One region of the Streptomyces sp. SCSIO 30461 genome, then DNA from elsewhere that is predicted to be linked to it. Evidence: riboswitches for the same ligand, from Rfam matches in the RefSeq annotation. Region 1 holds a riboswitch; each other region holds the start of a gene.
The links. A riboswitch is a leader RNA that binds a small molecule or an ion and turns the genes downstream of it on or off. The one in region 1 is predicted to bind cobalamin.

Region 1 (9,507 bases):
TGGACGACGGTGCCCGGCTCGGCGGTCTGGTTCGCCGTACGGTTCGAGGCGTCCTTGAAGGTCATCCAGCCGTTGCCGGTCTGGGCGAGCGTCCTCATCATGCGCCCGTACAGGTCACGGGCCGGGATCGTCTTGCGGGCGAGGCCCGACTCTTCCGCCTTGCGGTAAGCGGCGTCGAACTCGTCGCCCCACAGGTCGACCAGCTCCGGCACGTCGACCGGTGAGAACAGCGACCACTCGGCGTCGGCGTTCACCCGGCGCATGAACTCGTCCGGGATCCAGTGCGCCAGGTTGAGGTTGTGCGTACGCCGCGCCTCCTCACCGGTGTTGTCGCGCAGCTCCAGGAACTCCTCGATGTCCGCGTGCCAGGTCTCCAGGTAGACGCAGGCCGCGCCCTTGCGCCGGCCGCCCTGGTTGACGGCGGCCACCGAGGAGTCCAGGGTCCGCAGGAACGGCACGATGCCGTTGGAGTGCCCGTTGGTCCCGCGGATCAGCGAACCGCGGGAGCGGATGCGGGAGTACGAGAGGCCGATACCGCCCGCGTGCTTCGAGAGCCGTGCCACCTGGTGGTAGCGGTCGTAGATCGAGTCCAGCTCGTCCAGCGGGGAGTCGAGCAGATAGCAGGAGGACATCTGGGGGTGCCGGGTGCCTGAGTTGAAGAGCGTCGGGGACGACGGCAGGTAGTCCAGTCGGCTCATCAGCCGGTACAGCGCGCCGACCTCGTCCACGGCGCGCACCGACTCGTCCTCGGCGAGTCCGCAGGCGACCCGCAGCATGAACTGCTGCGGGGTCTCGACCACCTTGCGGGTGATCGGGTGGCGCAGCAGGTAGCGGCTGTAGAGGGTGCGCAGTCCGAAGTAGCCGAAGCGGTCGTCGGCGGCCGGGTCGACCAGCGCGTCGAGTCGGGCGGTGTGCTCCTGGACGAAGGCGTGCGTACGGTCCGCGATCAGGCCCTCGCGGTGGCCCACGGCCACGGACGCGGCGAATCCGGTGGCCCCTTGCGAGGCCGCCTCGTCGGCGATGGTGAGGCTGAGCAGCCGAGCCGCGAGCCGCGAGTACGCCGGGTCCTCGGCGATCAGACCCGCGGCTGCCTCCGTGGCCAGCTCCCGCAGTTCGGTCGCGTCCGAGCCCGCGTGGCGGCCACGCAGCGCTGCGGCGGCGACCCTGCCGGGGTCGGTGTCGGGGAGGTCGGCGGTGAGGTCGGTCAGGGTCCGCAGCAGCGCGGTTCCTGGCCCATCGGCGAGCTGCGATGAAGCAGGGTCTGGCGGCGCGATGGTCACGGGGGTGCTCTCCCTCACTCGGCTCGGGGCCGGCGGGGAAGGTGGTGCGGGCGTGTGTCTGGGCAGCACAACGCACCGCGTCCACCGGCCTGATCCGCGAGGCCCGGACGTCTCGGCACCCGGGCCGGTCGGACCGGGTGCGTTGCCGACAGGTCCTCGGACTCGTGGGTGTGCACTCACGGGCACGCGCGCACACGGGTACGCCGCACGGGCACGCCTCATGGGTTCGCGAAAGGAGCGAATGCAGACCGACTCACCGTTGCGGGACAGTTCCGGATTTCCACCGGATTCCCCTGCTGCGGCAACGGAGTCGAGCATACATGTAGGGGCGCGGCGTTGCCGCGCCCCCCACATGTTGTGTCGCGGTGGGTGTCTTACCCCGAAGTGCCGGTTCTCAGAGCTCAAGCGCGTACGTCAGCAGCGGGTCCAGTTCCGCGAAGGGCGACCAGTCCCGATCGGGGGTTCGCACGAAGCCCATGCGCTCGTAGATGCGGTGTGCGGCGTGCATCTGCTGATCGGTCGACAGCACCAGCCGGTGGCAGCCGTCGACAGCGCGGGCCCGTTCGAGGCATGCCATGACGAGAGCCTCTCCGATACCCCGCTTGCGGGCTTCGGTGGCGACGACGAGCATCCGGAACTCGGCCTCGTCTTCGCGTGCGACATCGGCGTAGGGCCTCGCTCCCAATGTGAACGCCACTCCGCCGAGGATCCGCCCCGAGCCGTCGACGGCGACCAACACATCGGACTGCGCCGCCCTCCCCGCCGTGTCGCGCAGCACCGGGAGATAGGGGTCGTCCTTCCCGAAGGCCAGTAGTCCGTCGTCCAGATAGGTCTGTGCGGTGAGCTCCCCGAGGCCGCTGTACTCCTGCGGTTCCACCAGTCTGATGATCACGTCCATCCGGGCAGTGTCCCGCACATGGCGGGGGGAAGCGCACCGGATAACGACGTCTGGCCGCCGCCCCTTCGAGGGCGGCGGCCAGACGCCGTCAGACGGGTCAGTGGGTCGCGGCGGTCAGTTTCGGGGCTTCCGTCTCGACCCCAGGGTCACCCGCGTCCGCCGTGTAGTCCTCGGGGGAGGTCTCGTCCACACCGTCCGGGGCCTTGGCGGCGCGCAGTACGAAGGTGAGGACCACCGTCACCAGCACATTGAGCACGAACGCCGTCAGGCCGATGTAACCGATCTCGCCGATGCCCGGGATCTCGGCGGACGAGCCACCGAAGTGCTTCTGGGTCGGGCTCGCGACCCCGTACGCCGCCATCGTGCCGTAGAGCATTCCGACGGCCCAGCCCGCGAGCAGCGCCCAGCGGTGGAACCAGCGGGTGAACAGCCCGCCGACCAGGGCAGGGAAGGTCTGGAGGATCCAGATGCCGCCCAGCAGTTGGAAGTTGATGGCGACCGTCTTGTCCATGGTGAGCACGAACACCAGGGCGCCCACCTTCACCAGCAGCGACACCAGCTTCGAGACCCGGGTCTCCTGTTCCGGGGTCGCGTCCGGTTTCAGGAAGTCCTTGTAGATGTTCCGGGTGAACAGATTCGCCGCGGCGATCGACATGATCGCGGCGGGCACCAGTGCACCGATGCCGATGGCCGCGAACGCCACCCCCGCGAACCAGTCGGGGAACATGTTCTCGAACAGCTGCGGAATGGCGAGCTGCCCGTTGGCCACCTTGACCCCGGCCGCGATCGCCATGAACCCGAGCAGGGCGAGCAGTCCAAGCATCAGCGAGTAGAGGGGCAGTATGGTCGTGTTCCGGCGGATCACCTCACGGCTGCGCGAGGACAGCGTGGCGGTGATCGAGTGCGGATACATGAACAGCGCCAGTGCGGACCCGAGTGCCAGCGTGGCGTAGCCCCAGTGGCCCATCTCGCCCGGCACCAACGCGCCGAAGGGCTTGTCCGTCTTGGGATTGGTCTGAGAGAGCGCGTCACCAGCCGTGGCGAAGATCTCGCCGAAGCCACCCAATTTGATGGGGATGTAGATGATGGCCACCGCGATCACCAGATAGATGAGAGTGTCCTTCACGAACGCGATCAGCGCGGGCGCCCGTAGACCGGACGAGTAGGTGTACGCCGCGAGCACGCCGAAGGCGATCAACAGCGGCAGGTCCTTGATGAACCAGTGGGTGTTCTCGCCGCCGCCCACGCCCATCACGTCCAGTACGGCCTGAATGCCGACGAGCTGGAGCGCGATGTACGGCATGGTCGCGAGAATGCCGGTGAGAGCCACCGCCAGTGAGAGGCCCTTGGAGCCGAAGCGTCCGCGGACGAAGTCCGATGTCGTCACATAGCCGTGCCGGTGCGAGACCGACCACAGGCGGGGCAGGAACGTGAAGATCAGCGGATAGACCAGGATGGTGTAAGGCACCGCGAAGAAGCCCGCCGCGCCCGCCGCGTAGATGGCCGCGGGCACGGCGACGAAGGTGTAGGCGGTGTAGAGGTCGCCGCCGAGCAGGAACCAGGTCACCCAGGTGCCGAACGAGCGTCCGCCCAGGCCCCATTCGTCCAGGCTGTTCTCGTTCTCCGCCCGGCGCCAGCGTGAGGCCAGGAAGCCCATGACCGTGACGGCCAGGAAGAAGAAGACGAAGACGGCGAGTGCGACGCCGTTGACACCGTCCTTCACAGCGACATCCCTTCCTGATCCTGCTCGCGGCGGGGAGTCCGCTGCTCGCGCCTTGCGCGCTGGTCACGCTTCCACAGCTGGTACGCGACCATCGTCAGGGCGGTCGAGATGAGCACCCAGAGCATCTGATACCAGTAGAAGAAGGGGATTCCGGCGAACGCGGGGTCGGTCCTCGCGTACGAACCGACCCAGAGCATCGCGACGAACGGCGCGATAAGACAGAGGGCCACCACCACCCGTGCCGGTGTGACGGCCGGTCTGCTCCCCGCTGATACTTCGGACATGAGCGACTCCGTTCCCTCGGTTGCCTCGCTGGTCAGCCGAGTCGCCGAGCAGCTGGGCTGCCGGCGCTGAGCTGCTGTGGCGCACGAAATCTAGGGGATGGACTCGCGTGTGGGAACCCTGTGTTCCGGATATCGGACAGTCAATCGCCGGGCGGTCGGCACGGCCGCTGAACGGCCGGAACCGGCCGCTCAGCGCCTGTAGCCGACCGTTCGTCGCGCAGGCGTCCGGGGTGTCAGTCCGTTTGGGGGCGCTTGAGGCGCGCCACGAACTTGTAGCGGTCGCCTCGGTACACCGACCGCACCCATTCGACCGGTTCGCCGTCCCTGTCCAGGGAATGCCGTGACAGCATCAGCATCGGCAGGCCCACGTCCGTACCCAGCAGTCCCGCCTCGCGCGGGGTGGCCAGCGAGGTCTCGATGGTCTCCTCGGCCTCGGCGAGATGCACGTCGTACACCTCGGCGAGCGCCGTGTAGAGCGAGGTGTACTTGACCAGTGACCTGCGCAGCGCGGGGAAGCGCTTCGCCGACAGGTGTGTCGTCTCGATCGCCATCGGCTCCCCGCTCGCCAGCCGCAGCCGCTCGATCCGCAGCACCCGCCCGCCCGGTGCGATGTCGAGCAGTCCGGCGAGCGAGTCATCGGCGTTGACATAGCCGATGTCGAGCAGCTGGGAGGTGGGCTCGAGGCCCTGCGCCTTCATGTCCTCGGTGTACGAGGTGAGCTGGAGGGCCTGGGAGACCTTGGGCTTGGCGACGAACGTCCCCTTGCCCTGGATGCGTTCGAGGCGGCCTTCGACCACCAGCTCCTGGAGGGCCTGGCGCACGGTGGTGCGCGAGGTGTCGAACTCGATGGCGAGTGTGCGCTCGGGGGGTACGGGTGTGCCGGGCGGCATCGTTTCCGTCATATCGAGCAGATGCTTCTTGAGCCGGTAGTACTTGGGCACCCGGGCCGACCGGGCCGCCGTTCCGTTCTCGGTCTCCGTGCCGCCCCCGTCCGTGGCCATGGCCCGCCTTCCCGACTCGTGTGCTGCTGCCGTCACCGGCTCCTCCGTTGGTTGCGGATCACATGGTGGCACGGTCCGGTGACGGGTCGTCGCCCTCCCTCAGATGTCGGTCCGGTAACGGACGCGACAGCCCTTCTTATACACCCTTGACACCCCTAAAGGTCTAGGCCAAGCTCCGCTTACTGGTCTAAACCAATAGGGCCATGTGGGGGTTGCAGCATCCCTGAGGAGGGTGGCGTGAAGCGCAAGCTCATCGCGGCGATCGGTGTCGCGGGCATGGTGGTCGGCATAGCCGCGTGCGGTTCCGAAGGCGGCAAGGGCGGGGACAAGGCCGGCGCCGACGTCAAGGAACTCACCGTCTGGCTGACCGTCGATGCCCAGAACAACTGGCCCGAGCTGGTCAAGGCGGCCGACGACGCGGTCGTCAGGAAGCACCCCGGCCTCACCATCAAGCACGAGTTCTACGGCTGGCCCGACAAGAACGCCAAGCTTGACGCCGTCCTCGCCACCGACAAGGCCCCCGACGTGGTCGAGATGGGCAACACCGAGATGCTCGGCTATGTGGTCAACGGGGCCTTCGCCGAGATCGACCCCAAGCAGTTCGAACAGTCGGACGCCTGGCTCGACGGCCTCAAGGAGTCCGTCAGCTACGGGGGCAAGACGTACGGCGTGCCGTACTACGCCGGCGGCCGAGTGGGCAACTGGCGCAAGGACGTCGCCGCCGAAGCCGGAGTGAAGGCCCCGCCGAAGACGTACGCGGAGCTGACCGCGGCCCTGGACCGGATCCAGGCGGAGAAGGGCCCCAAGTTCAGTGCCTGGTACCAGCCTTCGCCCGATTGGTACGCGGCGATGTCCTTCGTCTACGACGCGGGCGGCGCCATCGCCGAGCAGGAGGGCGACCGGTGGAAGGCCGGCCTCTCCTCGCCCGAGTCCCTCAAGGGCCTGAACGAGTACAAGAAGGTGCTCGACACCTATATGAAGGCCGACAAGACCAAGGACGAGTCCGACCGCTACATCGTGTACGGCCAGGGCAATGCCGGGATGATCTTCGGAGCGGCCTGGGAAGGCGCGACCGCCGAGGACCCGAAGAACGACAAGACCGGCAAACTCAAGGGCAACCTGGAGAACTTCGTCATGCCGGGACCGTCCGGCGGCAACCTCCCCGTCTTCCTGGGCGGCTCCGACCTCGCCATCCCGGTGAAGTCCGACGCGCAGGCCGTGGCCGTCGAGTGGATCAACGCCTTCACCGGCGCCCAGGGACAGAAGGGCTTGGTCGCCAAGGGCAATCTGCCCAACAACAAGGCGGACCTCGCCCCACTCAAGAGCGACCCCAAGACGGCGGTTCCGGCCATTGCCGCCGAGTCCAGCTGGTTCGTCCCGATGGCGCCGGGCTGGGGCCAGGTCGAGAAGGCCCAGATCCTCAAGACGATGCTCCAGGAGATCGGCACCGGCAAGAAGTCGGTCGAGGAGGCAGCGAAGGCGGCGGACGAGGCGATCGACAAGGTCATCAACACCAAGTGACCGCCGCCCCGGCAGGGCTCCTTCGGCCGACCGGCACACCGGCCGGGCGAAGGAGCCCTGCTCCTGTACGCGTTGAGGCAACGCATCGCTGAGGAGCGCTGATGAGTGCCGCAGACACATCCACCGCCAAGGTTTCCCCCGCGAGGCCACCGGCACCGCCGGGCACCGGGCAGACGGCCAGGGGGCGTGGCGGGCAGGGACAGCGGGGAGTGCGACGTCGGCGTCGCGGGGGCGGCGGAGCCGGGCTGCCGTGGGCGCTGCTCGCCCCCTGTCTGCTCGTCCTGCTGCTCGTACTCGGCTATCCGCTGGCCCGGCTGGTCACGCTCTCGTTCCAGAAGTTCGGCCAGCCGCAGCTGTGGGGCTTCCAGGAACCCGAGTCGGTGGGCTTCGGCAATTTCACCAGGATCCTCGGCGACGGCGAGTTCTGGTCGGTGGTCGTCCGCACAGTGGTCTTCGCCGCCGGCGCGGTGGTGCTGACCATGGTGCTCGGGATGCTGATCGCACTGCTGCTCCAGCGGGTCTCGGGCTGGGTCAGGACGCTGATCAACATCGCGCTGGTGGCGAGCTGGGGCATGCCCGTCATCGTCGCCACCGCGATCTTCAAATGGCTGTTCGACACCGATTACGGCGTGCTGAACTGGCTGCTCAGCCGGCTTCCCGGGGTCGACATGAGCGGGCACAACTGGTTCGCCGGCGGTCCCGAGGGCCTCACCGTCATCATGCTTCTGGTCGTCTGGGGAGCCGTGCCCTTCGTGGCCATCACGCTGAGCGCCGGACTCACCCAGGTGCCGAGGGAGTTGGAAGAGGCCGCCCGCCTCGACGGCGCCGGGGCGTGGGGCGTCTTCCGCTACGTCACCCTCCCGGTTCTCAAACCGATCATCGTGATGCTGACGACGCTCTCGGTGATCTGGGACATGGGCGTGTTCCCCCAGGTGTTCGTGATGCGGGGCGGCCACCCCGAGGCCGAGTTCCAAGTGCTGACGACGTACTCGTACGACAAGGCCTTCGTGGTCAACGACTACGGCGGCGGTTCGGCGATCGCGCTGGTCACCGTGCTTCTGCTGCTCGGTGTGGTCGCGGTGTACATGCGACAGATGCTCAGGATCGGAGAAGCCGAGTGAGTGCCGTGTCCGAACAGACCGATCGCACCGCCGTGCGTGCCGCAGGGAAGCCGGGCAAGGCCCGGGGCAGGCTCGGCTGGAACCTGCTGGGCCTGCTGGTGTTCGCCACCGCCGGCTTTCCCGTCTACTGGATGCTCAACACGGCCTTCAAGCCGGCCAGGGACGCCATCGACCCGGACCCGCACTTCTTCCCCGGGACACCGACAGCCGAGAATTTCTCCCGGGCGCTGGACGTGGCCGACTTCTGGGGCCCGGTCGGACGCAGCCTCGTCGTGTCGCTGGCCGTGGTCGCCATCGGGATCGTGGTCGGCATGCTCGCCGCGCTCGCGATCTCGCGGTTCGCCTTCCGCGGCCGGAAGGTCGTGATCGTCGGCATCCTGGCCGTCCAGATGGTGCCGCTGGTCGCCATGATCATCCCGGTCTTCCTACTGCTGAACGACCTCGGTCAGTACGACAGGCTGACCGGCCTGATCATCACGTATCTGACCTTCGTCCTCCCCTTCACCGTGTGGACGTTGCGCGGCTTCATCGTCAACATCCCCAGGGAACTCGAGGAGGCCGCGATGGTCGACGGCTGCACCCGTGCGGGCGCCTTCCTCAGGGTGGTCTTCCCGCTGCTGGCACCGGGCATGGTGGCGACATCCGTGTACGCGTTCATCCAGGCGTGGAACGAGTATCTGTACGCCCTGATGCTCATGAGCCAGCAGAACCAGACCGCCACCGTCTGGCTCGGCAACTTCACCACCAAACACGGCACCGAATACGCCCCGATGATGGCCGGCGCCACGATGATGGCCGTCCCCATCGTGATCCTCTTCCTCCTCGTCCAGCGCAAGATGGCCGCGGGCCTGACGGCCGGCGCGGTGAAGGGATGACGTCGCCCATGACCACGTTCGCGCACCGAGCCGACACACTCACCCGTGACGCCCTGGCCGTGCTCCAGCCCGGCTTCACCGGCACCACCGCGCCTGACTGGCTGCTGCGCCGGATCAGCGAGGGCCTCGCCGCCGTGGGACTGTTCGGCCGCAACATCGCTTCACCCGCTCAGCTCACCGCCCTCACGGCCCGGCTGAGGGCCGAACGCGACGACGTACTCGTCGCCATCGACGAGGAGGGCGGGGACGTCACCCGGCTGGAAGTCGGTACCGGCTCGTCCTTCCCCGGCAACTACGCCCTCGGGTGCGTGGACGACACCGAGCTCACCGGACAGGTGGCCGCGGCGCTCGGACGGCGGCTCGCCGCCTGCGGGGTGGACCTGAACTGGGCGCCGTCGGCCGACGTCAATTCGAACCCGGACAATCCCGTGATCGGGGTGCGTTCCTTCGGCTCCTGCCCGTCCCTCGTCGCCCGGCACACGGCCGCCTATGTCCAGGGCTTGCAGTCCGCCGGCGTGGCCGCGTGCGCCAAGCACTTCCCCGGACACGGGGACACCTCGGTCGATTCGCACCACGCACTGCCTCGGATCGATGTGGATTCGGCCACTTTGCGCTCCCGTGAGCTGCTGCCTTTCTATTCGGCGATCGAAGTGGGTTCCAAGTCGGTCATGAGCGCGCATATCCTGCTACCCGCGCTCGACCCCGATCACCCGGCGACCCTGAGCCCGCGGATCCTCACCGATCTGCTGCGTCAGGAGCTGGGCTACGAAGGCCTGATCGTCACCGACGGTATGGAGATGAAGG
Region 2 (9,507 bases), 6.4 Mb from region 1:
GACATGGTCCTTGACCGTGCCGGTGCTCAGATGCATGCGCGCCGCGATCTCTCCGTTGGACAGCCCGTCGGCGACCAGGACGAGCACATCCCGCTCCCGCTCGGTCAGCAGCCCGAGGCCTCGTGCCGCGCTCTCCCGGCAGCCCGCGCCCGTTTCGAGGTAGCGGTCCACGACCGTGCGGGTGATCTTGGACGACAGCACGGCACCCCCGTCGGCCAGAGTCCGCACCAGGTACGGCAACGCCTCGGGGTCGGTGTCCTTGAGCAGGAACCCGGCGGCGCCGGAGCGCAGTGCCGTGGCCACGTACTCGTCCATGTCGAAGGTCGTGAGCATGGCTACCACCGGTGGCTGCGGGAGTCTGCGCAGCGCTGCCAGTACGGTGAGCCCGTCCACGTCCGGCATCCGGATGTCGAGCAGAACCACGTCGGGGCGCAGTTCCTGGGCGGTCCTGACCGCATCGCCGCCTGGGACCGCCGCGACGACCTCGATGTCGTCCGCCGCGTCGAGGATGTGCTGGAAGCCCGTACGGATCAGGGCTTCGTCATCGACCACCAGTACCCGGATCACGTGTGCTCCACTCGCCTTCCGAGCACTTACCCGATCAGCACCGTTTCGTACCATTCCAGGTGATGCCGACCTACAGCGACCACGCCGAGCGACATCGGCGCGGTCGGCGATGGCAGGCTCACGTGCCACACAGGCGGCGTCCTGGCCGGACGGCGGGGAGACGTCAGCCACTCGGCGGGGCGATTCCGGACGACTGCCGGATGGTTACGACGGGCGACTTCCTCGACTCTTGAGCATACGACGCAAGACGTGCAACGGAGGGCGAGGCATGGACACGTTCAGCTATCCCGCCGGTGACGGTCGCCCGCTGCGGGCCACCCGGCTCGGCACCGGACCAACCCTGGTCCTCCTGCACGAATCGGGCTCAGGCGCGGGCCACGACCACGGCGGTGGTCTGCTCCCACTGGCCCGGCGGCTCACCGACAGCTACACCGTCATCGTGTCCGAGGCGCGGGACGCCGACGATGCCGCCGCGCTCGCCGAGCATCTGGGGCTGGGCAACGCCGCCGTCGGCGGCACCGGCAGGGGAGCCGTCGTCGCGCTGCGAGCGGCGGCCGACCATCCCGAGCCGTTCGGGGCCGCGGTCGTCATCGACGCCGACGAGGTGCTCGGCGCCGTCGGTGAGGGCATCGACGCCCCCGACGGCATCGACCTCTCCACCGTCCGCGTACCCACCCTTGTCATCCCGGGCACCGCCGGGGAGCTGGCCCGCGCACTCCCTCAGGGGAAGCTCGCGAACCTGAGTCCGTGCGGCGACGAGGACCCGGCCCAGTGGATGGCACCCGCGGTATGGGCCTTCCTCACCACGCATCTCACACGGCGGCCCGCGCGGGTCCTCGTGTGACACGCGGTCCTCGTACGGCGCGCGGGTCCTCTCATATGACGGGTCCTCTCATATGACTCGACCGACGTCCGACGAATGACATGACCAACGAGAAGGACCCCGCCCCGGCGCGCCCCCGGGCGGGGTCCATCGTCGTGATCGCCTGCCGGTACCGTCAGTTCACGGCCACCGGGGCTGCCGACTCGCGCGGCCCCTGCGACGCGGCGGCCTTGGGCTCGAGCACCCGCTGGGCGAACTCGCCGAGGATCAGCCCGAGCGCTGCCCAGAGCAGCGCCTGGACGCCGAGCGACGCCAGCCTGAACTGCCACAGGACATCGGCCGGGAAGTGCTCCGGGGTCGCGTCGCCCGCCGGCAGAAAGGCCAGCGCGACACCCACCACCACGGTGAAGACGGCGCCCGCGGCGACCGTCGCGTTCCAGTTGCCCCAGCGTGGTGCCAGCTTCTTGCCGATCAGCACCGCACCGATCAGCAGCAGCACGCTGAACACGATCATCAGGAAGAACATCGCGGTGCGCTGGTTGAGTGTCCCCGGGTCACCGACGGCCGGCGGGTTGGCCGGGTACTTGAGGAACGGTACGAACGCGACGGCGACGAAGCCGCCCGCCGCGACGAGCGCGGCCGTGGCACGGGCGCCGAAGGCCCCCAACCGGCCGAGCGCGAAGCACAGCGCCAGCGCGGTGATGCCACCGAGCGCCGTGCCGTAGACCAGAACAGCCGTGCTCAGACCGGCGGTCGCCTGCACCGCGCGGCTGACCAGTTCCTCCTCCGGCTCGCCACCGCCACCGCCGTGGCCGTGGTGGGCCGCGCCCGCCTCCTCGACCGCGATGGCGGCGTCGATCTGCGGTTCACCGATGAGGTAGGCCAGTCCGTAGGAGAGCAGCCCGGCGAGCACGCCCGCGAGCATGCCGCGGACGAGCAGGGCCCTTACAGTTGCGGAATTCATGTGCGGTTGTCCTGTCCCGTACGTATGGGTTCAGCAGTACGGGTCAGTGGCACGGGAAGCCGAGCAGATGACGGCCGTCGTGGACCCACTCGTGCACGCCCTCACCGGAGAACACGGAGAACGCACCCTGTTCGGCGCCGACGAAGTACAGCATGACGAGCATCAGCAGCCCGAAGAAGGCGGCCCAGGGTGCGACGACGCGGACCGGGAGCTTCACCAGCACGGGCTGGCCAACGGGGATTTCGACGGGTGTGATGGCGGACTGGGCCATACCGGACCTCCTCGGGAACACGCGTCCCGCTTTCGGTGGTGCACGCGATGACGGTCACGGGTCTGACTCACCCGACGGCCCCGTCCCTGGGGGGACTCTGACCGCCTGGCACACAGTGGCGCGACCGTGCCGGTTTCTCACCGGTCTTCCGTGTCTGCCGTCATCCTTTCGGATGAGAGGGTAGCGGTCCGTGAACCCGCCGCCAATAGGGCCTGTGACCAGCGATCTTCATCACACGGAAGGAAGTCCGCATGTCGGTCAGACTGACGCTGCTGTGCGCCGCAGCGGGTCCCTCGGTACGCGGCGAGGCTCGCTTCGGCGGCGGTTCGCTCGACGAACGGGCCGTACACGAGGCAGAAGCTGCGCGGTCCGCACTCCCCGCCGCCCCGGTCGTACTCCGGGCGCCGTCCGTACGGTGCGGGCAGACGGCGGACGCGCTGGGGCTCGACGCATCGGTCGAACCCCGGCTGCGCGACCTGGACCACGGCTCCTGGCAGGGCCGTTCACTCACCGAAGTGCTGGCCGGCGTGGGGCCCGAAGCGGGCCCCGAAGCGGTCCGGCAGTGGACCACCGACCCGGCGGCCGCACCGCATGGCGGTGAGTCCGTGCGGGAACTGTGCCTGCGGATCGGCGGCTGGCTGGACTCCCTTCCAGGGGATCTGCCCCAGGACACCGGACGGCGCGTACTGGCCGTGGTCGAGCCCTCGGTCGTACGGGCGGCGGGCGTGTACGCGCTCGGCGCGCCGCTGCCCGCGTTCTGGCGGCTCGACGTGCCACCGCTGTCCGGTATCGGCCTCACCTGGCACGGCGGAAGGTGGAATCTGCGGCTGGTCGCCACGGCGCCCACCGCCTGACCTCAGGAAGCGGCGCCCCGGCGCTTCCACCAGTAGCCGCCCCCGGCGACGGCAGCGAGCACCACCGCACCGATGACCAGCGCGGGTACGGGCGACGAGCCGCCTTCCCCGGCGTCCTGGGCGCTCTCAGGCCCCTGGTTACCGGTCGCGGGTTTGCCGGACGCGTTCCCCGTGGACTTCTCCGGCGACTTCGCCGGAGATTGCTCCGGTGCGACGGCGCTCGGGCTGGGCGCCACCGGCTTCGCCCCGGGAGCGGCGGGCTTCAGGGCGAGTTGTGGTGCCGGATTGCCGTGCCCATGGCTGTGGCCGTCGCCCTCCCCGCCGCCGGACTCCTCCAGCTCGATCCAGCGGTCGACGCGCCCGTCGCCGTACGTCTGGAGGGTCTTGAATGCCAGCGACTCGGCATCGGGCAACTGCCGCACGGTCACCGAGTACTCCACGTCGTCACCGACGCCGACCGCGGGGCCGGAGACGGTGTAACCGCGCGGGGTGGTCGCGAACTTCCAGCCGTCCGGTCCCTGCTTGAAGGTGACATCGGACGGGAGGATGCCCTCGGGGAGGATGACCTCCATCCTGCTGATGCCCGCGCTGTCGGACTCGGACTCGGCGCTGAAGTCCAGCGTGACGTTCTGGGCGAGGGCCGCGGCGCCCTCCGCCTCGACCTCCACATGCGCCGCCGCGGGGACGGCGAAGGCGAGCGAGGCCGCGAGCGAGGCACCGCTGAGGCCGGCGAGTACGGAAAGGCGGCGTGCGGTGCGCGCCTTGGTGATGTGAGACACGGGTGGCTCCCGGAGTGAATGTGCTGCCCCATCATGGGGCACGGGCAGCGGCTTGAACTGATGGCATCGCCGAACCGTACTGATATCGGCGACCCCGGGCCTCCCGGGTCCGGGCCGTCGTGCTCACCGGGCCAGCACGGAAGGATGTTCGGGTGCCGCTCTGGACGCGCTCTCGCCAAGAACCGCAGCAACCGCAGCAACTGAAAGAACCGCAGGAACCGAAAGAACCGCAGGAGCAGCGGGACCAGGCAGAGCAGCCGACAAGGGGCCGGCTGCCGAGACAGGCCACAACCCAGCCCGACATGCCGGGTGTCGCGGACATCCCCGGCACGACGGAAGCCGCTCCCGAAACTCCCGTCGCCACCAGCGCCGCTCGCGGCTGGCGCGGACGGCGTCCAGGTGCGGCGCGCGCCGTCCGGCGTACCACCACCGGCCTCGCCGTACTGCTCGTGTTCCTGGCTCTCCTCGCACCGAACAAACCCGACCACCTCACACCCGCGGCATTCGTCCGCATACCGGTGGAAGGGCTGTTCGGCGTTGCGCTCCTGCTCGCACTCCAGGCGCTGCGGGCGCGGGCGAGGTGGGTCGCAGCGGCGGTCGGCGGGGCCCTGCTGGGGCTGCTGACGATCCTGAAGTTCCTCGACATGGGGTTCTTCTCGACACTCGACCGGCCGTTCGACCTCGTACTGGACTGGATCCTGTTCGACGACGCCGCGTCGTTCCTGGAAGACTCCATCGGCCCGGGCGGCGCCATCGCCGCCGAGGTCGGCGTGGTGCTTCTCGTACTCGCCCTGCTGGTGCTCACATCCCTGGCGGTCGTCCGGGTGAGCCACCTGGTGGTGCGGCACAGCGCCGTGGCCACCCAGGGCACCTTCGCGCTCGGTTCCCTGTGGATGGTGCTGGCACTGCTCGGGCCGCAGACGTCGGCGGGACTTCCGTTCGCTTCCGGGACCACGGCCGATCTCGCTCAGCAGCGGGTGCACCAGGTGCGTGCCGGGCTCGGTGACGAGGGCCGGTTCGCCAGGGAGTCCCGCGTCGACGCCTTCCGTGCCACGCCCCCCGACCAGCTGCTGAGCGCGCTGCGCGGCAAGGACGTCATCTTCACCTTCATCGAGAGCTACGGCCGCAGCGCCGTGCAGGACCCGGCGATGGCCGCGCAGGTCGACGCCGTGCTCGCGGACGGTACGAAGCGGCTGCGGGCCGCGGGCTTCGCCTCGCGCAGCGCCTTCCTCACCTCTCCGACGTACGGCGGGGGGAGCTGGCTGGCGCACTCGACGTTCAACTCGGGCCTGTGGATCAAGAACCAGCAGCGCTACCTCAGCCTCACCAGCGGCGACCGGATGACCCTCACCAGCGCTTTCCGGCGTACGGGGGCCTGGCGCACGGTCGGCATCATGCCGGGTGTCACGCGGGCCTGGCCCGAAGGGAAGTTCTACGGGCTCGACCATGTGTACGACTCGACCAGGCTCGGCTACCAGGGCCCGAAGTTCAGCTGGACGCCCGTGCCCGACCAGTACAGCCTGGCGGCGTTCGAGCGACTCGAACACGGCAAGGCCGGCCGTGAGCCGATGATGGCGGAGATCATCCTCGCCTCCAGCCACAACCCCTGGGCGCCGATACCCAGGATGATCGGCTGGGACGAGGTCGGCGACGGCTCGGTCTACAACTCCATCAAGGAGGAGGGCAAGAGCCCCCAGGAGGTCTGGAAGGACCCCGACCAGGTGCGCAACGAGTACCGGCGCGCCGTCGAGTACTCCCTCGGCAGTCTGATCTCGTACGTCGAGAAGTACGCCGGCAAGGACACGGTGCTGGTCTTCCTCGGTGACCACCAGCCCGTCACGACCGTCACCCGGGGCGATCTGGGGCGCGACGTCCCCGTGGCGATCGTCGCCCACGATCAGTCGGTGCTGGACCGGATCTCCGGCTGGGGCTGGGAGGAGGGGCTGAGCCCCGGCCCCAAGGCGCCGGTCTGGCGGATGGACAGCTTCCGGGACCGCTTCCTCGGCACATTCTCCTCCGCTTCCCCGGCCCCCTCGTCCCGCTGAGGCACCCACGGCACGGACGGCACGGACGGCACGGACACTGATGGCGGCGCCCCGCACCATGTGCGGGGCGCCGCCATCAGTGTCTACCTGGTTCCCCTGGTTCCCCGGGCTTTCACACACCGGCATGGGAGGTCTCGCGCACCACGACCGCGCCGTCGGCACCGCTGCTGCCGCCGTTGCCGCCGTCGCCCACTCGGCTCCCCGAACGCCAAAGCCCCCCGATGTCCCGCGCGAAGGACCAGACCAGCGCCGCCAGCGCCGCCGCGACCATGACCGCGGCGACAGCGAGCGGCATGATCCCGGCGCCCGCGACCAGAAGCACGATCCCCTGGAGCGCGGCGACGGTCTTGCGCGCCATGCTCGGGGGCAGCGGGCCGTTCAGCCACGGCAGAAACCGTGCCGCCCCGACGAAGGCGTACCGCATCGCACCGATCAGCAGCACCCACGGCCCCAGGAACGTCGCCACATGGATGCTGAGCACCAGGATGAGGAACGCGTCCACCTCCATGTCGAAGCGCGCACCGAGGGGCGACTCCGAACCGGTGCGCCGGGCCACCTGGCCGTCCACGCAGTCCAGGACCAGCGCCACCGCGGTCAGCGCGACCATGACCGCCAGCGGTGGCTCGCTGACGAGAGAGACGCCGGACAGCGGAGTCCCGTTGACGAACGAGTCCGCGACGAGCGCGGTCACGCCCCCGACCAGTACCGTCCGCGCCAGGGTCACACCGTTGGCCGGCCCGAAGGACATCCGCCCGGGCCAGGACCGGCGCAGTGCCCGCGTGAGCACCGCCCAGGTGGCGAAAGTGAAGACGAGGCCCGCCAGCCAGCCGGCCGGCCCCAGGCCGAGCACGGTGCCGAGCAGGACGAGCAGAAGAGCCTGGGCGCCCACCCCCGCCGTCGTCTCGGGGCGCACCAGTCTCGTGTCGAAAGTGCCGCTCAGGGCCACTGCGCAACCACCCTCCGGCTGTGTGACAGAGTCGATGAACGCCGCATTCCGTGTGAGCGGCCCTCATGATTTTCAGAACGTAAACCGGAACCCGAGTGTTCAGCGGGAGGTCCTCAATGGAGTTCGCGATGGAATCCGCAGAACCGTCGGCCGGCACATCGGCCCAGGCACCGGCCGGTCACCGGGCCGCCCCTTCGGCCGAGTCGGCGAAGCACGCCGCGCTCGCTTTCTGGCTCGTCTCCCCAGGTAGCGGCGAGATACGCGAATCCACACTGCCGGCCCCTGCCGACGGGGAAGTCCTGGTCCGGACGCTGTACTCCGGGGTCAGCCGGGGCACGGAAAGCCTGGTGTTCCGCGGTGGCGTCCCCGAAAGCCAGTACGCCGAGATGCGGGCGCCCTTCCAGGAAGGGGACTTCCCCGGGCCGGTCAAGTACGGCTATCTGAACGTCGGCGTGGTGGAAGAGGGCCCCCGGGACCTCGTCGGCCGCACGGTCTTCTCGCTCTACCCGCACCAGACCCGCTTTGTCGTCCCGGCGAGCGCCGTGACCCCGGTGCCGGACGGCGTGCCCGCCGAACGGGCGATCCTGGCCGGGACGGTGGAGACCGCCGTCAACGCCCTGTGGGACGCCGCGCCTCTCGTCGGCGACCGTATCGCCGTCGTCGGCGCGGGCATGATCGGCTGTTCCGTGGCCCGGCTGCTGGCACGCTTCCCCGGCGTACGGGTCCAGCTGGTCGACGCCGACCCGGCGCGTGCCGCCGTCGCCGAGGCACTCGGCGTCGACTTCGCGCTGCCCGCCGACGGCATCGGCGGCTGCGACCTCGTCGTACACGCCAGCGCCACTGAAGCCGGGCTGGCCCGCTCGCTCGAACTGCTCGCCCCGGAGGGCACGGTCCTGGAGCTGAGCTGGTACGGCGACCGGCGGATCAGCCTGCCGCTCGGAGAGGCCTTCCACTCGGGGCGTCTGGTGCTGCGCGGCAGCCAGGTGGGACGCGTGTCCCCGGCGCGGCGCTCCAGCCGTACGTACGCCGACCGGCTCGCGCTCTCGCTGGAACTGCTCGCCGATCCGGCCTTCGACGCGCTCGTCACCGGCGAGTGCGCCTTCACCGAGCTGCCGTCGGTGCTGGCCCGCATCACGTCCGGGGAAATGCCGGGGATGTGCCTCCGGGTGCGCTACGAGTGACACCTGGCCCGATGGCCGGTTCGACCGGCACGAAACGGGCCCTTGAACGCGGCGTACGCTCCGGCCGTACTGAAGGACAGGGGCCGCCGCAGCGGCCAGGAGCACCGACCGGAGGCACAGCCGTTGTTCAGCGTCACAGTCCGCGAACACCTCATGATCGCCCACAGCTTCCGCGGGGAGGTCTTCGGACCGGCACAGCGTCTGCACGGCGCGACCTTCCTGGTCGACGCCACCTTCCGCAGGCCTGAGCTGGACGAGGACAACATCGTCGTGGACATCGGCCTCGCCACCACCGAGCTGGGCAAGATCGTCGGCGAGTACAACTACCGCAATCTGGACGACGAGCCCCGGTTCGCCGGGGTCAACACCTCCACCGAGTTCCTCGCCAAGGTGATCGCCGACCGGCTGGCCGACCTCGTGCAGGCCGGAGCGCTCGGCGAGGGCGCTCGCGGGCTGACCGGGATCGGCGTCACGCTGCACGAGTCGCACATCGCCTGGGCGAGCTACGAGCGGGCCCTGTGACCGGCGCTCCCACCTCCCCGGTGCGGATCGTGATGCCGGCCGGCGTCCACGATCCCGCCACTCCGAGCGGCGGAAACGCCTACGACCGCCGGGTGTGCGCCGAGCTGCCCCGGCTCGGCCTGCGGGTGGACGAGCGGACCGTGGCCGGCGACTGGCCGCGGCCGGACGCCGCCGCACTGGCGGAGCTGGCCCGGGTCCTTCGGGAGTCGCCGGATGGAAGCCTCGTGCTGATGGACGGTCTGGTCGCCTGCGCCGCGCCCGAGGTGATCGTCCCGGAAGCCGAATCCGGGCGGCTGCGCCTCGCGGTGCTGGTCCATCTGCCGCTGGCCGACGAGACGGGTCTCGACCCGGCCGATGCCGCCGCCCTCGACGCCGCCGAACGCAGGACACTGCGGGCGGTCCCCGCAGTGGTGGCCACCAGTGGCTGGGCGGCGGAACGACTGGTGGGACACCACGGTCTCGACCGCCGGCGAGTCCATGTCGCGACGCCCGGGGCCGATCCGGCTCCGCCGTCCCGAGGCAGCGCGGGCACGGCGACGGAAGCCGCTCCGCGCC
Region 3 (9,507 bases), 3.9 Mb from region 1:
ATGGCTTCGACCACCTCGGCGACGGCCGCCGGGGCCACGTCATCGGGTGCGGGGTGGATCAGCGACCAGGCGTCGAACAGGGCGACCCAGCCCCGTAGCACGGCGGTGTCGTCGCGGTCCCAGGCATTCAGCCGCCAACCGGGGCGAGCGGTGTTGCCGTGGAGTTCCACAAGCCCGGCGAGACGTGCGCGGTCCCAGCTCGCGCCCGCCTGGTCCGGTGTCAGCCCCAGCGCCACCGCGGCCTGTTCCCGTACGGCGGTGCGAACAGCGGCGTCGGGGGCGGCCGCGGCCCAGCGGGCGATACGGACGGCGTCGGCGAGCGCCCCACGCGCCTGGCGGGCCAGTTCGGCGGCCGGTGGAGTGCCCTCGGGCGGGCGCGGGGCGGGGCGCGTACGCCGGTTCGCCACGGCGCGTCGGGCCGTGGCGGTGGGACGAGGACGGACAAGACGGAGTCTGGAGTCGCGCACGTTACGGGACGTCACGGGGAGCAGTCTTCCCGCTGTCGGCCCGAAAGCCCAATCGGAAAGCGGGAACCTGCCGAGAGGCCCGGTCGCGGGGCGGCGGCGGAGTCGGGTCCTGAGCCTGTTCGCGGGCCACCGCGGACTGCGCTCGGGCCCCGCCGCAGGCGCCGGCCCATGCGGGGATCGGCCGATCCGAGCGACCGGCCGGAAGGGCGGCCGCTCAGATCAAGGGGGTGAGGAAGCGGCGGAGGGCTTCCTCGTAGCGTGCCGGGTCGGCGTTCCACATCGCCGCGTGCGGGGCTTCGGTGACGGTGTGGAGGCTGACCAGGTCCGGCCGTCGTGCCGCGAGCTCCCGTGCGGGGGCCCAGGGCGCGATTCGGTCGTCGGGACCGTGGAAGATCAGCGTGGGTACGCCGAGACCGTCCGGATCCGCGGCCTCCAGCAGCCGGTCGCCGTGCAGCCCGGTGCGCCCCTGAGCGGCGCGGACCGCGAGCGGAAGGAGCACCGACGGGGTGTGGCGTGCGGTCGCGAGGGCGCGCAGGGTGGCTTCCCAGTCGAGCACCGGGGAGTCCAGGACGAGCCCGGCGATCCGGTCCCGTACGGCCGAGTTGGCGGCGGCGTGCAGGGCCATCGCGGCTCCGACGGACCAGCCGTGGACGATCACGCGCTCGGCACCGGCGCGGACGGCGTACCGGATGGCCGCGTCGAGGTCGCGCCACTCGGAGTCACCGAGATGGCAGAGGCCGTCGGGTGGGCGGGGTGCGCCGCGGTCGCCGCGGTAGGAGACGGCCAGCACCGGCACACGCCGCCCGGCGAGGAACGGCATCAGGTTCAGCACGTGTTCGCGGGTGGCGCCGAGGCCGTGCACGGCGATGATCCATGTGCTGCGGGGCCCGGGGACGAACCAGGCGGGCAGCGGACCCAACTCTCCGTGCACCTCCACGTCCTCGTGGTCGATGCCGAGGGAGGACGGCGTTCCGCTGTGCAACCGCGGAGTGAAGCGGACCTTGGTCCCGATGTCGAGACTGCCGTGGCCCACGCTCTCCAGTCGGCGGACGACGGTGTCCGCGGCGTGCGGGACGTCTTCGAGCACCGGGCCGACGACTGCGTGGACCCCGGTGCCGGCGAGTCCGTACACACCGGGGCGGAGTGAGGCGAGGCTGCGCGTGAGCGTGATCCGGCCCGGCCCCGTGGCGTGCACGGTGAGCCGGGGCTCGCCGGGCACAGGGCGTTCGGGCGTTGCCTTGAGTGCCGCATCGCTCGCGTACCGGCCCGCGGCGAACGCGGCCGCTCCGATACCGAGCAGGGTGGTGACGGCAGCTGCCGTCGCTGTAACCGGGCGCACCGTTCCAGTGTGGTGACGTCCGCGCCGGGCTGCCAGTGGGCGCGCCACCGTGAGTGATGCGCCGTGCGCCGACCACCGGATCAGCCGGGCTGACCGTAGGTGCGGAGCTTGTCGCGCACCTCCTCCACCTGAGCCCGCGAGAGCAGGCTCGGCGCACTGCCCGGCAGGGAGCTCGCGGTGAGCCACACCCGGCACATCCACTCCAGCTGGGCGGTGCGGTCGTACGCCTGGTCGAGCGAGGCGCCGTAGGTCACGGTGCCGTGATTCCCGAGCAGGCAGCCGGTACGGTCCGCGAGGGCGTCGAGCATTCGGGTCGCGAGCTCTTCGGTGCCGTAGAGCGCGTACGGGGCCACGCGGACGGGCCCGCCGAGTGCCGCCGCCATGTAGTGGATCAGCGGCAGCTCGGTGACAAGCGTCGACACGGCGGTGGCATGCACGGCGTGGGTGTGCACGACGGCGGCGGCATCGGTGGCCCGGTATATCGCCAAGTGCATCGGCAGCTCGCTGGTGGGGGTCAGCTCACCCAGCACACGGCGGCCCTGCAGATCCACGCCGACTGCATCCTGCGGCCCGAGCCGGTCGTAGGGCACTCCGCTCGGTGTGACCAGGACGACATCGCCCGTGTCAACGGGCACACGCACGGAGACATTGCCGGAGGTTCCGACCACGAGTCCGTCCGCGACGGTCCTGCGGGCGGTGGCCACGAGACCCGCCCACGCCCGCGCGACCGGCCCGCCCTGGGCCTCATCGCCCTGCCCGCACCACTCACCCCGTTGCCGCCCACTCATGTGCTGATCATGTCAGGGACCAGGGAAATCCGCGCCGCACGAGCCTCCCCCCGCAAGCGGAACGGCCGTACCCTTCCAGGAGTCACTCCTGAGCCGTGCTGAGTTCACCTTCCGTTCACTCAGGTTGCCTACGTTCGACCGGCCACTGACGTCCAATAGAAGCCTGGGTAAATGGAAAACATCACGCTTCTCCTCGGGATCGTGATCATCACCGCTCTCGTGTTCGATTTCACGAACGGTTTCCACGACACCGCCAACGCGATGGCGACAACCATCTCGACCGGGGCGCTCAAGCCGAAGACGGCGGTGGCCATGTCCGCCGTGCTGAACCTCGTCGGCGCCTTCCTGTCCGTCGAGGTCGCCAAGACGATCTCCGGCGGGCTCATCAGCGAAGACGGCATCCGCACGGAAGTGATATTCGCCGCGCTCGTCGGCGCGATCCTGTGGAACCTCCTCACCTGGCTGCTCGGTCTGCCGTCCAGCTCGTCGCACGCCCTGTTCGGCGGCCTCATCGGCGCAGCCGTGATGTCCGCAGGCTTCTCGGCCGTCAACTACGGGACGATCGTCACCAAGGTGCTGATCCCCGCCGTCGCAGCGCCGGTGGTCGCCGGTCTCGCGGCGTTCCTCGCCGCCAGGCTGACGTACAAGATCGGCAACGGGGCGAACGACAAGGCGACCACCAAGGGCTACCGGACGGGTCAGATCGCCTCGGCCGGACTGGTCTCCCTGGCGCACGGCACCAACGACGCCCAGAAGACCATGGGGGTCATCACCCTGGCTCTGGTCACCGGCGGCGTCCTCGTCCCGGGCTCCAACCCCCCGATGTGGGTCATCGTCTCCGCCGGTCTGGCCATCGCACTGGGCACCTACCTCGGCGGCTGGCGGATCATCCGCACCATGGGCAAGGGACTGACCGACCTCCAGCCGCAGCAGGGCTTCGCCGCCCAGACCAGCGCCGCGACGGTCATCCTCGCTTCCTCGAACCTGGGCTTCTCGCTCTCCACCACCCAGTCGTGCTCCGGCGCCGTGATGGGCGCGGGCCTCGGCCGCAAGGGCGGTGTGGTCCGCTGGTCCACCGCCACCCGGATGTTCGTCGCCTGGGGCCTCACCCTTCCGGCGGCCGGCCTGGTCGCCGCCGCTGCCGAGTTCCTCACCAGTCAGGGCACCTGGGGCACAGTCGCCGTCGCCGTCCTGTTGGTCGCGGGCTCGGGCGCCATCTGGGCCGTGTCGCGCCGCAAGCCGATCGACCACACCAACGTCACCGCGGACGAGACCGCCGGGGACACCGGGGCTCCGGGTGTGGTGACCACTGCCATCGCGGCCGTGACCCCGCCGCCCACCGTCGCGACGGCCGAAGAGCTGAAGGCCACCATCCCGGCTCCTGCCGGCGAGTCCGCCCCCGCCCCCGCCGCTTCGGTGTGAGGGAAGTAAGGGAAGTAAGGGAAAGCGAATCAGCATGAAGATCGACTGGGCAGCTCTGGGCTCCGTCTTCGGCGTGAGTCTCGTTGTGACCGTCGCCCTGGTGGGCCTGTTCACTCTGGGCATCGCGGGCCTCTCCAAGCAGGAGGCAGCCGCCGCGCAGGGAGGCTCCGCTGGCCTTGCGCGCACGGGCGCGTACGCCTGCTTCGCTCTGTGCGCAGCGGCCGTGGCGTACGGGATCTATCTGATCGTGGCCTGACGACCGGACCGGGCGACCGGTAACGACGGTCGGTCGGCACAGCAACACGCCGGGAGCCGGACACCCCCGAGGGGTGTCCGGCTCCCGGCGTGTATGTACCCGTCGGAACCCCGATGTGGGCCTGCGCACACGGTCCCGTCGCAGGTCAGCGGCGAGTTGACGGGTGTTCGCGGCCCATGGTGGACTTCCGGGGCCACTTACGGCGGCAGAAGAGGAAGCCGGTGCGAATCCGGCGCGGTCCCGCCACTGTCACGGCATCCACCCCCTCACCGGGGCGTGTGCCGAAGCCAGGAACTCTCTACCGTCGGATCACGTCGAGCCAGGGCGCGGACCCTGAGTGAGGACGAACATGCCTGCCGAGCAGCGGGCGCCGGGGGGACTTGTCCCTGCTGTCGCTGTCCCTGCCATCACGTTCGCGTACGGTGCGACGGCCGGAATCGCCGGCGACCTGCTCTTCGGCGATCCCCGCCGTGGCCACCCGGTCGCCGTCTTCGGCCGGGCCGCGAGTGCCGTCGAGCGCGGGCTCTGGCGCGACCATCGCGGCTGGGGCGCCCTGCACACAGCGGTGTGCGCCGGGGGCGCGATCACCGCGGCTGCGCTGGCGGCCGCTTCCGTACGCCGTTCCCGTACGGCTTCCCTGGCTCTGACCGCCGCCGCCACCTGGGCCGTCGTCGGCGGTACGACGCTCGGCCGGGAGGCCAGGGCGATCGGCGGAGCACTCGAAGCGGGCGACATCGAGACCGCACGGGAAAGGCTGCCTCATCTGTGCGGCCGTGATCCGCAAGCCCTGGACGGTCCGGGAATCGCCCGCGCCGTCGTGGAATCCGTCGCCGAGAACACCTCGGACGCCGTGGTCGGCGCGCTGGTGTGGGGCGCGGTCGCGGGAGTGCCCGGCCTCGTGGGCTTCCGTGCCGTGAACACCCTGGACGCCATGGTGGGCCACAAGTCGCCCCGCTACCGGCGCTACGGCTGGGCGTCGGCCCGGCTCGACGACGTGTCGGGCTGGCCCGGCGCCCGGCTGACCGCGGGCCTCGCGGTGCTGGCGGGCGACGACCCGCGCGGTGCCGTACGCGCCTGGCGTGCGGATGCCGCGAAGCATCCCAGTCCCAACGCGGGTCCGGTGGAAGCGTCGTTCGCGGGCGCGCTCGGGGTACGTCTCGGGGGGACGCTCTCGTACGGCGGGCGCGTCGAGCACCGGCCCGTGCTCAACGCCCCGGGCAGGTCCGTCGGGGTGGCGGACATCGAGCGCGCGGTGCGGCTGTCGCGCCGCGTGGGGCTGCTGGCCCTCGCGGTGTGCGCAGGCGCACGACTCGGTCTGGGAGCGGCGGCGACCATGAGGGGGAGGCGGAAGTGAGCGGCGGAGGACTGCTGATCGCGGGGACCACGTCGGACGCGGGCAAGAGCGTCGTCACGGCGGGGATCTGCCGCTGGCTGGTGCGCCGGGGAGTGAAGGTCGCCCCTTTCAAGGGGCAGAACATGTCGCTCAACTCCTTCGTCACCCGCGAGGGAGCCGAGATCGGGCGCGCCCAGGCCATGCAGGCCCAGGCGGCGCGCGTGGAGCCGTCGGCGCTGATGAACCCGGTGCTGCTCAAACCGGGGAGCGACCGCTCGAGCCAGGTCGTGCTGATGGGCAAGCCGGTGGGCGAGCTGAGCGCACGCGGGTACCACGGGGGGAGGCAGCAGACGCTGTTCGAGCCGGTCGTGGAGTGTCTGGAGAAGCTGCGCAGCACCTATGACGCCGTGATCTGCGAAGGCGCCGGCAGCCCCGCCGAGATCAATCTGCGGCGCACCGACATCGTGAACATGGGCATCGCCCGGGCCGCCCGGCTTCCCGTGATCGTGGTCGGGGACATCGACCGGGGCGGGGTGTTCGCACAGTTCTTCGGGACCACCGCGCTGCTGGCGCCCGAGGACCAGGAGTTGGTCGCGGGCTATCTGGTCAACAAGTTCCGCGGCGATGTGACCCTGCTGGAGCCTGGTTTGGAGATGCTGTACGGGCTGACCGGACGGCGGACGTTCGGTGTGCTGCCGTACGCCCACGGCCTCGGCATCGACGAGGAGGACGGGCTGCGGGTCTCGCTGCGCGGCGCCGTACGCGAGTCGGTGACCGCGGCACCGCTGGGCGATGACGTGCTGCGGGTCGCGGTGTGCGCCGTACCGCTGATGTCCAACTTCACCGATGTGGACGCGCTGGCGGCCGAACCCGGTGTGATCGTGCGGTTCGGGGACCGCGCCGAGGAACTCGCGGACGCGGACCTGGTGGTGGTGCCCGGCACCCGCGGCACGGTGAAGGCGCTCGCCTGGCTGCGTGAGCGCGGGCTCGCGGACGCGATCGCCAGGCGGGCCGCGGAGGGCAGGCCGGTGCTGGGTATCTGCGGTGGGTTCCAGGCGCTCGGTGAACGCATCGAGGACGAGGTGGAGTCACACGCGGGCGAGGTCGACGCGCTCGGGCTGCTCCCCGTGCGCGTGCGGTTCCACCGCGAGAAGACCCTGGCCCGGCCGACGGGCGAGGCACTCGGCGAGCGGGTCGATGGCTATGAGATCCACCATGGCGTCGCCGAAGTACTGGGCGGTGAGCCCTTCCTGGACGGCTGCCGGGTCGGTGCCGTCTGGGGCACCCACTGGCACGGCTCGCTGGAGAGCGACGGTTTTCGGCGGGCTTTCCTCCGGGAGGTCGCCGCGGCGGCCGGCCGCAGGTTCATACCGGCGACGGACACCCGGTTCGGGTTGCTGCGCGAGGAGCAGCTCGACCGTCTCGGCGATCTGATCGAGGAACACGCCGACACCGCCGCGCTGCTCGAACTGATCGAGCGCGGCGCGCCCGCCGGCCTGCCCTTCATCCCTCCGGGAGCGCCATGAGGCGGGGAACTTCCGGCCCGGTGTGGGCGAAGACCGACGAACGCAACCACGTGCCCACTCGGTGCGAGCGGGAGACATGGGAGGACCGGAACGTATGAGTGGCGCTGTGCACTACCCCTTCACCGCGATCGTCGGCATGGACGATCTGCGCCTGGGACTGCTGCTGAACGCGGTCTCGCCCGCGGTCGGCGGGGTTCTCGTACGCGGTGAGAAGGGCACCGCCAAGTCCACCGCCGTACGCGCCCTCGCGGCGCTGATGCCCGATGTGGAGGTGGTCGCGGGCTGCCGTTTCTCCTGCGCGCCCGGCGCGCCGGACCCCGGCTGCCCGGACGGGCCGCATGCGGAGGGGACCGGAACGGCACGCCCGACCCGCATGGTGGAGCTGCCGGTCGGCGCGTCGGAGGACCGGCTGGTCGGCGCGCTCGACATCGAGCGGGCACTCGCGGACGGCGTCAAGGCGTTCGAGCCGGGACTGCTCGCGGACGCGCACCGCGGCGTGCTCTACGTCGACGAGGTCAACCTGCTGCACGACCACCTGGTGGATCTGCTGCTGGACGCGGCGGCGATGGGTGCCTCGTATGTGGAGCGCGAAGGCGTCTCCGTGCGGCATGCCGCGCGTTTCCTGCTCGTCGGGACGATGAATCCCGAGGAGGGTGAGCTGCGGCCCCAGTTGCTCGACCGCTTCGGCCTCACGGTGGAGGTCGCCGCGTCGCGCGAGCCCGAGCAGCGGGTCGAGGTCGTACGGCGCAGGCTGGCGTACGACGACGACCCGGCCGGTTTCGCCGCACGGTGGGCCGACGAGGAGGCGGCGCTGCGCGAGCGGATCGTCGCCGCGCGAGCACTGCTGCCGTCCGTGGTGCTCGGCGACGCGGCGCTGCGCCGGATCGCGGCGACCTGCGCGGTGTTCGAGGTGGACGGGATGCGCGCCGACATCGTGATGGCGCGCACGGCGACGGCGCTGGCCGCCTGGGCCGGGCGCACGGAGGTGCGCGAGGAGGATGTGCGGCAGGCCGCACTGCTGGCACTCCCCCATCGGCGGCGGCGCAATCCCTTCGACGCGCCGGGTCTTGACGAGGACAAGCTCGACGAGACTCTGGAGCAGTGCGGCGGGGACGACGATCCGGACCCCGAGCCGGACCCGGACCCTGGAAACGGCCCCGACGGTCCTGGCGGTGGTCCCGAGGGCCCTGACGGCGGGGGAATCCCGCCCCAGGCCGACGGGCACGAGTCCGACCCCCCCGAGCCTTCCGCAGCGCCGTACGCCACGCCGCCCGTCGGCGGTCCCGGCGGCGGGGAGCGGTCCCCCGTGGCCGCGGCCGAGCCGTTCCGTACGAAGACGCTGAGCGTCCCGGGTCTCGGCGACGGGGTGGCGGGACGCCGGTCACGCGCCCGGACCGAACACGGCCGGACCACCGGCGCCCGGCGGCCCCGGGGCGCGCTGGGCAAGCTGCACCTCGCGGCGACCGTGCAGGCCGCGGCACCACACCAGCGGGCACGCGGGCGCTCGGGCCCTGGGCTTGTCGTGCGGCGTGACGACCTTCGCCAGGCGGTACGCGAGGGCCGCGAGGGCAATCTGGTGCTGTTCGTCGTGGACGCGTCCGGGTCGATGGCGGCCCGTCGCCGGATGAGCGCGGTCAAGGGGGCTGTACTGTCCCTGCTGCTCGACGCGTACCAGCGGCGGGACAAGGTGGGTCTGGTGACGTTCCGCGGCCGGGGTGCGGAGGTGGCGCTGCCGCCGACGTCGTCGGTCGACGCCGCCGCCGCGCGCCTGGAGCAGTTGCCGACGGGCGGGCGTACCCCGCTCGCCGCCGGTCTGCTGAAGGCTCACGACGTGCTGCGCATCGAGCGGTTGCGTGACCCGTCGCGCCGCGCTCTGCTGGTCGTCGTGACCGACGGGCGCGCCACCGGGGCGCGCGGCGAGGACGCCGTGGGGCTGGCCGCGCGGGCCGCCCGGCTGCATGCGGCCGACGGCACGGCCGGTGTGGTCGTGGACTGCGAGAGCGGACCGGTGCGGCTGGGCCTCGCCGGACGGCTCGCGGGTGAACTGGGCGGCAGCGCCGTCACCCTCGACGAGCTGCGGGCGGACAGCATCGCCGGACTCGTCAGGGACTTCAGGAACTTCAGGGACGAGCGGGCCGTCGGCCAGGCCACGGGAACCAACAGGAGGGCCGCGTAATGCCGCAGGGACAGCCGAGCGTGGTGCCGGACGACGGACTCACCACCCGTCAGCGCCGCAACCGCGCGCTGGTGATGGTGCACACGGGAGTCGGCAAGGGGAAGTCGACGGCGGCGTTCGGGATGGCGCTGCGCGCCTGGAACCAGGGCTGGCCGGTCGGGGTGTTCCAGTTCGTCAAGTCTGCCAAGTGGAAGGTCGGC

Region 2: another riboswitch for cobalamin. It lies ahead of V1460_RS35870 (CbtB-domain containing protein); the one in region 1 lies ahead of V1460_RS07365 (ribonucleoside-diphosphate reductase subunit alpha).
Region 3: another riboswitch for cobalamin. It lies ahead of V1460_RS24510 (cobalamin biosynthesis protein); the one in region 1 lies ahead of V1460_RS07365 (ribonucleoside-diphosphate reductase subunit alpha).

What each region holds. Positions count from the first base shown of each region.
Region 1 is NZ_CP146101.1:1,604,185-1,613,691, forward strand. It holds gene V1460_RS07365 (ribonucleoside-diphosphate reductase subunit alpha) at 1-1,280, opposite strand, end outside; cobalamin riboswitch at 1,410-1,604, opposite strand; gene V1460_RS07370 (GNAT family N-acetyltransferase) at 1,675-2,178, opposite strand; gene mctP (monocarboxylate uptake permease MctP) at 2,276-3,901, opposite strand; gene V1460_RS07380 (DUF3311 domain-containing protein) at 3,898-4,185, opposite strand; gene V1460_RS07385 (GntR family transcriptional regulator) at 4,419-5,186, opposite strand; gene V1460_RS07390 (extracellular solute-binding protein) at 5,424-6,707, shown strand; gene V1460_RS07395 (sugar ABC transporter permease) at 6,809-7,828, shown strand; gene V1460_RS07400 (carbohydrate ABC transporter permease) at 7,861-8,703, shown strand; gene V1460_RS07405 (glycoside hydrolase family 3 protein) at 8,712-9,507, shown strand, end outside.
Region 2 is NZ_CP146101.1:7,978,922-7,988,428, forward strand. It holds gene V1460_RS35855 (response regulator transcription factor) at 1-567, opposite strand, end outside; gene V1460_RS35860 (alpha/beta hydrolase) at 836-1,411, shown strand; gene V1460_RS35865 (CbtA family protein) at 1,566-2,354, opposite strand; gene V1460_RS35870 (CbtB-domain containing protein) at 2,398-2,625, opposite strand; cobalamin riboswitch at 2,665-2,834, opposite strand; gene V1460_RS35875 (histidine phosphatase family protein) at 2,877-3,479, shown strand; gene V1460_RS35880 (DUF1775 domain-containing protein) at 3,482-4,258, opposite strand; gene V1460_RS35885 (sulfatase) at 4,561-6,303, shown strand; gene V1460_RS35890 (CDP-alcohol phosphatidyltransferase family protein) at 6,416-7,249, opposite strand; gene V1460_RS35895 (dehydrogenase) at 7,378-8,430, shown strand; gene V1460_RS35900 (6-carboxytetrahydropterin synthase) at 8,554-8,952, shown strand; gene V1460_RS35905 (glycosyltransferase family 4 protein) at 8,985-9,507, shown strand, end outside.
Region 3 is NZ_CP146101.1:5,466,309-5,475,815, forward strand. It holds gene V1460_RS24485 (hypothetical protein) at 1-482, opposite strand, end outside; gene V1460_RS24490 (alpha/beta fold hydrolase) at 682-1,806, opposite strand; gene V1460_RS24495 (class II aldolase/adducin family protein) at 1,887-2,594, opposite strand; gene V1460_RS24500 (inorganic phosphate transporter) at 2,766-4,016, shown strand; gene V1460_RS24505 (hypothetical protein) at 4,051-4,272, shown strand; cobalamin riboswitch at 4,436-4,590, shown strand; gene V1460_RS24510 (cobalamin biosynthesis protein) at 4,622-5,626, shown strand; gene V1460_RS24515 (cobyric acid synthase) at 5,623-7,131, shown strand; gene V1460_RS24520 (putative cobaltochelatase) at 7,226-9,307, shown strand; gene cobO (cob(I)yrinic acid a,c-diamide adenosyltransferase) at 9,307-9,507, shown strand, end outside.